2 regions of the Nocardia sp. NPDC060255 genome follow, and region 1 is predicted to be linked to the other one. Evidence: riboswitches for the same ligand, from Rfam matches in the RefSeq annotation. Region 1 holds a riboswitch; the other holds the start of a gene.
The links. A riboswitch is a leader RNA that binds a small molecule or an ion and turns the genes downstream of it on or off. The one in region 1 is predicted to bind glycine.
Positions count from the first base shown of each region.

Region 2: another riboswitch for glycine. It lies ahead of glyA (serine hydroxymethyltransferase); the one in region 1 lies ahead of gcvP (aminomethyl-transferring glycine dehydrogenase).

Region 1 is NZ_JBHXAU010000029.1:92,623-98,308, reverse strand. Features, by position in the region: gene gcvP (aminomethyl-transferring glycine dehydrogenase) at 180-3,002, opposite strand; glycine riboswitch at 3,152-3,251, opposite strand; gene ACFWF1_RS36995 (MerR family transcriptional regulator) at 3,516-4,109, opposite strand; gene ACFWF1_RS36990 (bifunctional nuclease family protein) at 4,316-4,789, opposite strand; gene ACFWF1_RS36985 (MerR family transcriptional regulator) at 4,976-5,686, opposite strand, start outside.
Region 2 is NZ_JBHXAU010000004.1:280,532-286,217, reverse strand. Features, by position in the region: gene ACFWF1_RS11435 (medium chain dehydrogenase/reductase family protein) at 1-574, shown strand, start outside; gene ACFWF1_RS11430 (L-serine ammonia-lyase) at 661-2,028, opposite strand; gene glyA (serine hydroxymethyltransferase) at 2,025-3,317, opposite strand; glycine riboswitch at 3,358-3,451, opposite strand; gene ACFWF1_RS11420 (IclR family transcriptional regulator) at 3,662-4,447, opposite strand; gene ACFWF1_RS11415 (putative nucleotidyltransferase substrate binding domain-containing protein) at 4,460-5,686, opposite strand, start outside.

The DNA of each region.
Region 1 (5,686 bases):
TCTCAGCGCGTGAAGGGCGCCCTCGGTCAATGCAGGGTCGCGGGTGAACAATCGACCGAGGGCGCCCCTCAGCCGGTCTCAGCGGATGAAGGGCGCCCTCGGTCGATGCCAGGTCGCGGGGGACCGAAGGGGGCCGTCAGCCGGTGTGTACGGCTGACGGGCGCCTTCGGTCGGGTTGATCAGTCGGCGTAGGCCTCGAGCGGCGGGCACGAGCAGACCAGGTTGCGGTCGCCGTACGCGCCATCGATACGGCGGACCGGCGGCCATACCTTCGCCCGCGCGTGGCCGAGACCCCTTGGGTAGACGGCGGTTTCGCGGCTGTACGGGTGCTCCCACTCGCCGACCAGGCAGGCCGCGGTGTGCGGTGCGCCGCGCAATGGGTTGTCGGTGACCGGCCAGACGCCGGCCGCGACCTGATCGATCTCCTTGCGGATCGCGATCATCGCCTCGATGAAATCGTCGAGCTCGGCCAGGTTTTCGCTCTCGGTCGGCTCCACCATCAGCGTGCCCGCGACCGGGAAGCTCATCGTCGGCGCGTGGAACCCGTAGTCCGCCAGCCGCTTCGCGACATCGTCGACGGTGACGCCGGTCTGCTTGGTGATCTCCCGCAGGTCCAGGATGCACTCGTGCGCGACCATGCCGTGCTCGCCGGTGTAGAGCACCGGGAAGTACTCGTCGAGCCGGCGCGCGATGTAGTTGGCCGAGGCGATCGCGGTCAGCGTGGCGTCGCGCAGGCCGTCCGCGCCCATCATCCGGATGTAGGCCCAGGTGATCGGCAGGATCGAGGCCGAGCCGTAGTTGGCGGCCGACACCGCGTGCGAGTCGGTCACCAGCGGATCGCCCGGCAGGTACGGCGCCAGGTGCGAGCGCACCGCCACCGGTCCGACACCCGGACCACCGCCGCCGTGCGGGATGCAGAAGGTCTTGTGCAGGTTCAGGTGGCTGACGTCGCCGCCGAACCGGCCCGGACGGGCAAGCCCGACAAGGGCATTCAGGTTCGCGCCGTCGACGTACACCTGGCCACCGGCGTCGTGCACCAGCGCGCACAACTCGGCGACCTCGTGCTCGTAGACACCGTGCGTGGACGGGTAGGTGATCATGATGCAGGCCAGCCGGTCGGCGTGGTCGGCGATCTTGGCCCGCAGGTCGTCCAGGTCGACGTCGCCGTTGTCGCGGCACTTGACCACCTCGACGCGCAGCCCGGCCATGGCCGCCGAGGCCGCGTTGGTGCCGTGCGCGCTGGACGGGATCAGGCAGGTATCCCGGTGCGTGTCACCGCGATCCAGGTGGTACCGGCGGATCGCCAGCAGGCCCGCGTACTCGCCCTGGCTACCCGCGTTCGGCTGCAGGCTCACCGAGTCGTAGCCGGTGATGTCGGACAGCCACCGCTCCAGGTCGTGGATCACCTGCAGCAGGCCCGGCGCGTCCTCGACCGGCGCGTACGGGTGCACGCGGGCGAAGCCGGGCCAGGTGATGGCCTCCATCTCGGCGGTCGCGTTGAGCTTCATGGTGCACGAGCCGAGCGGAATCATGCTGCGGTCCAACGCAATGTCCTTGTCGGACAGCGACCGCAGGTAGCGCAGCATGGCGGTCTCGGTGTGGTACTTGGTGAATGCCGGATGGTCGAGGAACTCGGAGGTGCGGTTCTCGATCGCGACCGCGGGCGCCGGTGCGGGCTGCTCGGAAGACAATGCGGTGCCGAAGGATTCGAGCACGGCCGCGACATGCGACTCGGTCGTCGCCTCGTCGCAGGCGATGCCGACATGATCGCCGTCGACCAGACGCAGGTTGATCCCACGCGACTTCGCCTTCGCGACAACGGCTTCCGCACCACCGGGCACATGCGCGAGCACGGTGTCGAAGAACGTGTCGTGCACGACCGCACCGTCGAGCCCGGCGGCGATGGTGGCCGCATGCCGGTGCACCCGACGCGCGATCTCGCGCAGGCCGTCGGCACCGTGGTAACTCGCGTACATCGCCGCGACGATGGCCAGCAGCACCTGCGCGGTACAGATGTTGGAGGTCGCCTTCTCGCGGCGGATGTGCTGCTCACGCGTCTGCAGCGCCAGCCGGTAGGCGACATCGCCGTCCGCGTCCACCGAGACACCGACCAGTCGGCCCGGCAGCTGCCTGGCATACGCCGTGCGCACTGCCAGATACCCGGCGTGCGGGCCGCCGAAGCCGAGCGGGACACCGAAACGCTGGGTGGTGCCGAAGCACACGTCCGCGCCCTGGTCGCCCGGCGAGGCGAGCAGCGTCATCGCCAGCAGATCCGCACCCACAGCGACCAACGCACCACGCTCGTGCGCCGCGCTGATGACCGACGTCCAGTCCACTACCCGCCCGGAAGCGCCGGGAGCCTGCACCAGCACACCGAAGAATTCACCTTCCGGCAACTCGCCGGACGCCAGATCCGCAGGCACCAGCTCGATCCCGAGCGGCTGCGCCCGGGTGGTCAGCACGGTCTTCGTCTGCGGGAACAGGTCGGTGTCGATGACAAGCCGCGCCGACTTGGACCGGCTGGCCCGCTGCAGCAGCGTCATCGCCTCGGCGGCCGCGGTGGCCTCGTCGAGCATGGACGCGTTGGCCACGTCCATGCCGGTCAGCTCCGACACCATGGTCTGGAAGTTGAGCAGCGCCTCGAGCCTGCCCTGACTGATCTCCGGCTGGTACGGCGTGTACGCGGTGTACCAGGCCGGGTTCTCCAGCAGGTTCCGCACCAGCACCGGCGGGGTCAGCGTGTCGTAGTAGCCGAGCCCGATCATCGACGTGGCCACCGTGTTCGAATGCGCGAGGCCGGCGAGTTCGGCGAGCACCTCGTGTTCGGTTGCGGCAGGCGGCAATCCGGCCAGGCCGGTCCCGTCGAGGATGGTGGCGGGCAGGGCTTTCGTGGCGAGCTCGTCCAGCGAGTCGACGCCGACGACGTCCAGGATCCGGGCGATTTCGCCCCGATCGGGTCCGATATGGCGGTCGGCGAATGAGCGAGTCACGGCAGCTCCCATGTGGGTCGGGCGGGTCGACGGCGGTCGACGGGTACCAGCCCTCCCCCTCTGTCGTGTTGCCTGAGAGATTCGGACGCGCGACCGCAATGAAGGTCGAGCCCCTTTCCCCATGGGCGGGCGGCCCGAAGCCACCGCTTTCCAGAGGCGCCCAAGCCCGCACGGTCCCTGATGCCTGAGAGATTGACGGGGAGGTGCTGCTCCTTCGGCGCCCGGACTCTGTCGAACCCGGGACTCTCCCGCACGGCGTTGGCGCGCCACCAGTTTAAGCCGACGACACGCCGGAACGTGTCACTGGTCCCGTCCTTGCGGGTGTCGCGCTGGTCACGCCGGTGCGCGGGGTTCTCAACCAGGAACATATGTAGATGCGCATATCTACTTAACCTGATGTTTTTGATACGTTCCAAACCGGCCGGTCCAGACCGCGCCCCCATCGCCGAAAATCAAGTGCCACACAGCACGACACCCCGCTACCCTCGGTATGTCGGGGAGGCGGGGTGTCGTGTCTGTCTACTTTTAACCGGTCTTGCGACTCATCCGTGCCTTACGCCGGTAGGACAGCTCGTCCTCCGGCCGCTCGGTCACCGCGGACGCGCGCTCCGCCGGGAAGTTGGCGATGGCGCCGGTGAGTTCGTGCATGGCACCGCTGATCGCGATGCCGAAAACGCCCTGCCCGCCCTGCAGTAAATCGACTACCTCCTCGGCCGAGGTGCACTCGTATACCGAGGTGCCGTCGGAGAACAGCGTGATCCCGGCGAGATCCTGCACTCCCCTGCTGCGTAAATGGTCGACCGCGATGCGGATGTTCTGTAACGAGATGCCCGCGTCGAGCAGCCGCTTCACGATCTTCAGGACCAGGATGTCCTTGAACGAGTACAGGCGCTGGCTCCCCGAGCCGGCGGCGCTGCGAATGGAGGGCACGACCAATCCGGTACGCGCCCAGTAGTCGAGCTGCCGGTAGGTGATCCCGGCCACCTGGCATGCACTGGGAACCCGGTAGCCGACCAGATCGTCGGGAACCGAGTCGTCCGGGAACAGGCCTGGCTGCGTTACATCCTGCGATTCCTCTGCCACTGACCACTCCCTTGCTTCGCCGACGGCTAGCCTCATCGATGACCCGGCTCCGTTTCGACCACTGCTGTGCTGACGACCTGGCCAAAACGGACGTGGCCCAACTATCGAGATTACTCCCCCTGATTGTCAGGGCAGCACCATCGTCAGGCCAAACGCGACGCGCGGTTAAACTCTCAAGCTCTGGTTAAGGGCTGATCCCCCGGTCATCCCGCGAAAACGCCGGATTGCCGGAAAGGTCCTGTTCAGCTATCTGTGGCCTTGAAATCGTCAGGCGAGACCGACTCCAGGAATTCCTTGAACTTCTCCACCTCGTCCTCGCGCTCGTCCGGCATCACCAGCCCGGCCTCCTCGAGCACCGGCTCCTCGGCATAGATCGGGCAACCCACCCGCAAGGCGATCGCTACCGAATCCGACGGCCGCGCCGAGATGTGCAGATCGTTCTCGAACACCAGATCCGCGTAGAACGTGCCCTCCTGCAGATCGACGATGCGCACTTCCTTGAGGGTGTGCCCGAGCTCGGTGATCAGGATCTTGATCAAATCGTGGGTCAGCGGGCGGATCGGAGTCACCCCCTCCTGCTCCAGCACGATCGCGGTCGCCTCGGCCTGCCCGATCCAGATTGGTAGGTACCGATCCCCCGAAACCTCACGGAGCAACAGCACGGGCTGATTCTGTGGCTGTTCGACACGAATGCCGATCACACGCATTTCACTCATCGCACTGCCTCCCATTACTCACACCAGCCGCTCGCCGGCCGCCCGGCACGACCACCGCAGAGCTCGCCGTACCACGAGTCTAGGCGAACCCGCGCGCGGGCAGCGGTCCGTGTGCACAGCCGAAATCGGCGTGTTGGCTGACCGCAACATGACACGGATTCCGTGTCAACGGTTCGGCCGGGATGTTCAGCCGCCCAGCGACGTCCGCACCGACGACTTCACCAGACACGCGTGCAGCGTCAGCGATAGCGCCGCGAGTTCGCGCACCGTTTCTTCGGCTCGGGCGCGCGCGCCGGCGTCGCGGCTCTTCGCGATCGGGGCGGCGATCTGTGCGACCAGCGCGGCCTCGCGATCGGCGGCCAGCTTGAATGCACGCAAATGCCGTGCCTCCAAACCGAATTCGGCCATCGCCTTGGCGGTCTTGGCCAGCGTCACCGAGTCGCCGTCGAAGAATCCGGCGGCGCCGGGAGTGATCAGGTTCGCGCGGATCAGGTCGTTGAGGAAGGCCTCGTCGATCTCGGCCTGCGCCAGCAGATCCGCGCGGGTGATGCGGATTTCGTGATCGAAGCGCAGATCGTCGGGGGAAATCTCGCTGGGCACCACGCCGAGCCTCCTCGGCGCCGTGGCGCCGTTCCTGTTCCCACCAGGCGCGGTGGAGTGCTCGGAGTCGGCCGCAGCCGACTCCGACGCACCCGTACGGCCGGAGTGCGCCCGGGCGCGGGCTTCCCGCACGCCGAGCGTCGCCGCACCGCTGTCGATCGCTTCGAGTTGTTCCTTGATCACCTTCAGCGGCAGGTACTGATCGCGTTGCGCGGTCAGCACGAACCGAAGCCGTTCACAATCGGCGATGGAGAATCTGCGGTAGCCCGAGGGCGTGCGCTCCGGCCGAATCAGGCC
Region 2 (5,686 bases), on a different contig from region 1:
CGTCGGCTCGACCCTGGTCCAGCTGGCGCGGGCCGCAGGCATCCGGGTGATCGGCACCGCCTCGGCCAAGAACGCGGCGATCGTCGAGGCGCTGGGTGCGAGCCCCGTCGACTACCGAGGCGATGTGGCGCAACAGGTTCGGGCGCTGGCACCGGAGGGTGTCGACGCGGTATTCGATCACGTCGGCGGCCCCGGCATCGTCGACTCCTTCGGCCTGCTCGCGGACCACGGCACCCTCGTCGCCTACGGCACCGCCTCCACCAAGAACGACGAAGGCAACTCCCGCCTGCCCTTGCTGAAGCTGTTCGGCCAGCTGATGCTGTGGAACACGCTCCCCAACAAGCGAAACGCGCACTTCTACAACATCTGGGCAGGCAAGCGCAACCTCACCCGCTTCCGCAATCACCTCAACGAAGACCTCGGCAAGGTCCTCGCCCTGGCCGCCGACGGCACCCTCCGCCCCCAGGTCGCCGCCCGAATCCCCCTGAGCCAAGCCGCCGAAGCCCTCACCCTCGCCGAATCCGGCACCGTCACCGGCAAAGTCGTGATCGTCCCCGACCCCCAGCGCCGCTGAAGATCTGCACTCTCACTCGGGATCTGCACTCGGAATAGGGCCCTAAAGCCAGTGCATGTCCCGAGTTAGGGTGCGGATTTTGGGGGTCAGCATTCGACTACCGCTACGGCTAGGCCGCCTCGGGAGGTTTCTTTGTATTTGTCGAGCATGTCGGCGCCGGTGGCGCGCATGGTTTGGATTACCTGGTCCAGGGAGACGTGGTGGATGCCGTCGCCTCGGATTGCCATGCGGGCGGCGGTTATTGCTTTGACGGCGGCTATGCCGTTGCGTTCGATGCAGGGGATTTGGACCAGGCCGCCGATGGGGTCGCAGGTTAGGCCCAGGTTGTGTTCCATGCCGATTTCGGCGGCGTTTTCGATTTGCTGAGGGGTGCCGCCGAGTACCGCGGCCAGGCCGGCGGCGGCCATGGCGCAGGCGGAACCCACCTCACCCTGACAGCCGACTTCGGCGCCGGAGATCGAGGCGTTTTCCTTCATCAGCTGGCCGATGGCGGCTGCGGTCAGCAGGAATTCGACGATGCTGTCCTCGTCGTCGGTGATGAAACGCTGAATGTAGTGCAGGACAGCGGGAATGATGCCTGCGGCGCCGTTGGTCGGGGCGGTGACGACCCGGCCGCCCGCGGCGTTCTCCTCGTTGACCGCCATCGCGTACAACGTGACCCACTCCATCGCGCGCAGCGGGTCGTTCTCCTCCGCCTCGGTACCAAGGCGTTCGAACAAGGTCGCGGCGCGGCGGCGCACTCGCAGCGTGCCGGGCAGCACCCCGCCCGTCGACATTCCGTGTTCGACGCAGCGGCGCATGACATTCCAGATGTCGAGCAGGTCCGCTCGAATCTGCTCCGCACTGCGCCAAGACATTTCGTTGGCGAGCACGACCGAGCTGATCGACTGCCCGGTGGCGGCGGTGATCGCGAGCAGCTCATCCGCTGAACCGAACGGATGCGCGACCGCGACCGCCGCGTCGGCGGGCCGGCCGTCGATCTCATCCTCGTCGAGGACGAAACCGCCACCCACCGAGAAGTATTGGCGTTCGAGCAGCACCCGTCCCGCATCGTCGTACGCGCCGAACAGCATCCCGTTGGTATGGAAGGCCAACCTTGTCAGCCCGAGCAGTTCGATGTCACTGTCGACAGCGAACGCGATCGGCTGCGCGCCACCGAGAAACAGCTGACCGGTGGCGCGCGCCGCGGCAACGGTGGCGCTCATCGTGTCCGGGTCGATGCTCTCCGGCTGCGCACCCGACAGCCCGGCGACCACCGCCTCGACCGTGCCGTGCCCGCGGCCGGTCGCGCCGAGCGATCCGTACAGCTGAACCCGGATCGCGACCGTCTCGTGCAGCACGTCGGCATCTTTCAGCCGTTCGACGAACGCGGCCGCGGCCCGCATCGGCCCGACCGTATGTGAACTAGACGGCCCGATGCCGACCCGGAACAGGTCGAAGACGCTGATCGTCACGCCGGGTTCCGCAGCCCGAGGTACAGCGGGAATCGCTCGGCCAGCGCGTCCACCCGCGCGGTGAGCGCCGCGGCGTCCCCACCGCACAACGCCGTCGCGATGATGTCGGCGACCTCGGCGAACGCCGGGGTGTCGAAGCCGCGCGCGGCCAGCGCGGGCGTGCCGATCCGCAGTCCGGAACTGATCATCGGCGGCCGCGGGTCGAAAGGAATCGCGTTGCGGTTCACCGTGATTCCCAGGTTCTGCAGCAGGTCCTCGGCCTGCTTCCCGTCCAGTTCCGCATCGCGCAGATCGACCAGCACCAGGTGCACATCCGTGCCACCGCTGACCACACCGATACCGGCGCCCCGGCAGTCCTCGGCCACCAGCCGATCGGCGAGCACGCGCGCGCCGACCAGGGTCCGTTCCTGCCGCTCGCGAAACGCCGGTTCCGCCGCCATCTTGAAGGCCACCGCCTTGGCCGCGATCACATGCTCGAGCGGTCCGCCCTGCTGCCCGGGGAACACCGCCGAATCCAGCTTCTTCCCCAAATCCGCTGCGGCGAGGATGAATCCGCCACGCGGCCCACCCAGTGTCTTGTGCGTGGTCGAGGTGACGACATGCGCGTGCGGCACCGGCGACGGATGCAGCCCGGCCGCGACGAGCCCGGCGAAGTGCGCCATATCGACCATCAGATACGCGCCGACCTCATCGGCGATGCGCCGGAATTCGGCGAAGTCGAGGTGCCGAGGGTAGGCCGACCAGCCCGCGACGATGAGCTTCGGCCGATGCTCCTGCGCGAGCCGCGCCACCTCCGCCATGTCGACCAACTGGTCCTCGGCCCGAACATGGTATGCCGCAACGTCATACAGACGACCGGAGAAGTTGGCCTTCATGCCGTGGGTGAGGTGACCGCCGTGGTCCAGCGCCAGCCCGAGGATGCCGTCGCCGGGACGCAGCAGCGCGTGCATCACCGCCGCGTTCGCCTGCGCGCCCGAATGCGGCTGCACGTTGACGTATTCGGCGCCGAACAGCGCGCGCAGCCGCTCGATGGCCAGCGTCTCGATCTGATCTACATACTCACAGCCGCCGTAATACCGGCGTCCCGGATACCCTTCGGCGTACTTGTTGGTGAGCACCGTCCCCTGGGCCTGCATCACCGCGAGCGGCGCGTAGTTCTCCGAGGCGATCATTTCCAGTCCGCGCTGCTGGCGACCGGTCTCCTGATCGACCAGCGCGGCGATGACCGGGTCGAATTCACGCAGCGAGACGTCGAGTTCGGTGCGGAGGGCAGAGCCAGGATCAGCCATGGGGAGCCTTTCGTCGACGCATACGCGCGTGGGGTGTGGCTCCTCCCGCTCTGTCCTATGGCCTGAGAGATTCACGCGGATCGCGTTTGCCCCGTCGGCGAGTGCGTGGTGCACTACTTTTCAGAGTTGCCTTGAGCGCGGCGGTACTGGGCCTGAGAGATTCCCGGGAGGTGTTGCTCCTTCGGCTCTCCATCGCCTGGATGGAGATCTCCCGCTGCGTGTGCGGCGTATTCAGTTGTCGGATACCGCTAGGTGTTGCGTATAGCGCAACAACGGCGTGGCACGCGACTTAGTATTGTCGGCGGCCGCGCGCGTTGTCAATGACGAAACCGTACCCCAGTTCGTCAGCCGAAGTAGCCCAGCCGATGACTGATGTCCGCGGCGCTCGCGATCGCCAGCTCCGCCGTCGACGCGAAGAGATCCGGACCGAGCCGATAGGACGGCCCCGAAACGCTCAGTGCCGCAACGATCATCCCGTTGCTGTCGAAGACGGGCGCGGCGACGGCGTTCAGCCCGATCTCCAGTTCCTCACGCACACTTGCCCATCCGTTCTCCCTGACCGCCACCAACTGCGCCGCCAGATCAGCGACCTTTGTCAGGGTGTGCTCGGTGTACGCCTCCAACTTCGGCCCGACCTGCTTACGCAACACCGCCGGTTCCAGGCCGGACAACAGCACCTTGCCACTCGACGTGGCATGCGCCGGACAGCTCTGCCCGACCCAGGACCGCAGCGCGATCGACCCGGTCCCCGCCGCCTCCACGATATTGATGATCCGATTACCGTCCAGCACAGCGATATTCGTGGTCTCCCCCGTTTCGGCGGCCAGCGCGTTGCACGCGCCCTGACTCTGCCCGACGAGATCGACCTGCGCACTGGTGGATCCGGCCAGCCGGACGATGGAGAAGCCGAGCCGGTACTTGCCGCGGTCGGAGAGTTGCTCGACGTAACCGCGCGATTCCAGCACGGCGATCAGGCGGGAGACGGTAGATTTGTGCACACCGAGTTCGGCGGCGATCTCTGTGACGCCGGCCTGGCCCAGCTTGGCGATGATCTCCATCACGAGCAGTGCGCGGTCGACCGACTGCACCGCAGCGGTCCGGCCCGGGTCCTCACCATCCTGTTTCGCCATGACGCCGTCATTCTAAGCCGATGTCATCGCGATACCTCGAACGCGTCGCTGGACGGCGGCGATCTCCCGCAGCGCGTCGTTGAGCAGGCTCCGATTCAAGGGGGACAACTCCGACATCAGCACGATATCGCCCGGCCGGTGGCCCGCGGACAGCTGCTCGACCTGATGCACCATCCGCATGCGCTGCAGCATGACGAATACTTCGGTGAGCACCGCGGCATCGCGTTCGGCGATCACCCCGGCCGACGCCGCGGCGGCCAACCGCACCGGCGTCGTGGCGGCGGTCACCCCGGCGGCCAGCCCACCCCAGCGCGCGAGGTTGACGATCGGGACCAGCGCGTGACTCTTCAGATCGAACGTGCCGCCGCGCCGGGAGAGCACGTCCCGCAGTGACCGAGCCCGAACCCGCCCGGACAACGCGTCGAGCAACTGCAGGCGCAAAGCATTCGGATAGTCGGCCCGCATCCTGCTGAACACGGCGGGCACCGCATGCAGCGCTGGATCACCCCACACCACCCGCCCATCGATCAGCAGCGACGACATCACCAACCCGCGATCGATAAGCGGATCATCCAGCCAGCGTGCCGCCGCTTTCGTCCAATCCGACCGGGAACGAGCGAATTTCGGTCGCGAGGCGATCGCCCCGTTGCTGTCCGCGGGCAACCCGCACGCGTCGAGAATGGCATGCGTCCGCTCGGCGATCGCACGCAGTTGTGCACTGGCCGTGGACAATTCATCCGCCCACGACAGCGCGCTGTCCACGTCCGAGGACGGCATCGCCTCACGTCGGGCGATGCTGCCGAGCGTCAGCCACGCGAACCCGACGGCCGGTGCCTCAGCCGATTCGGCGAGCGCCAGCTCGAGCGCCTTACGGATCACCGAGTCGATCACGACGGAAAGAATGCCGCTCGTCGCGGACGCTTTCGTCCCGTTGCGGAACAATTCGACTGTGGTACCCGGGATGTCGCGAGCCGCTCGGGCCAGCTGGCTCGCATCCGTCGCCGCGCCGATCGCCCGACGCAGCACGAAGCTCTGCCGCGCCGACGCCGCGAGCAGCTCCGAGTCTTCGAGCACGCCGAGCACCTCGCCCCGCCGCGACACCACCGGCATATGCCGCAGACCGGCCTCCAGCATCTCCATCAGCACGGTCTCGGCGGACAGGTCGGCACTGACCCGCCGAGCCGGTGCACTCATCGCCCCGGCGATCGGCACCTCGACCGACAGCCCCGCCGCCACCAC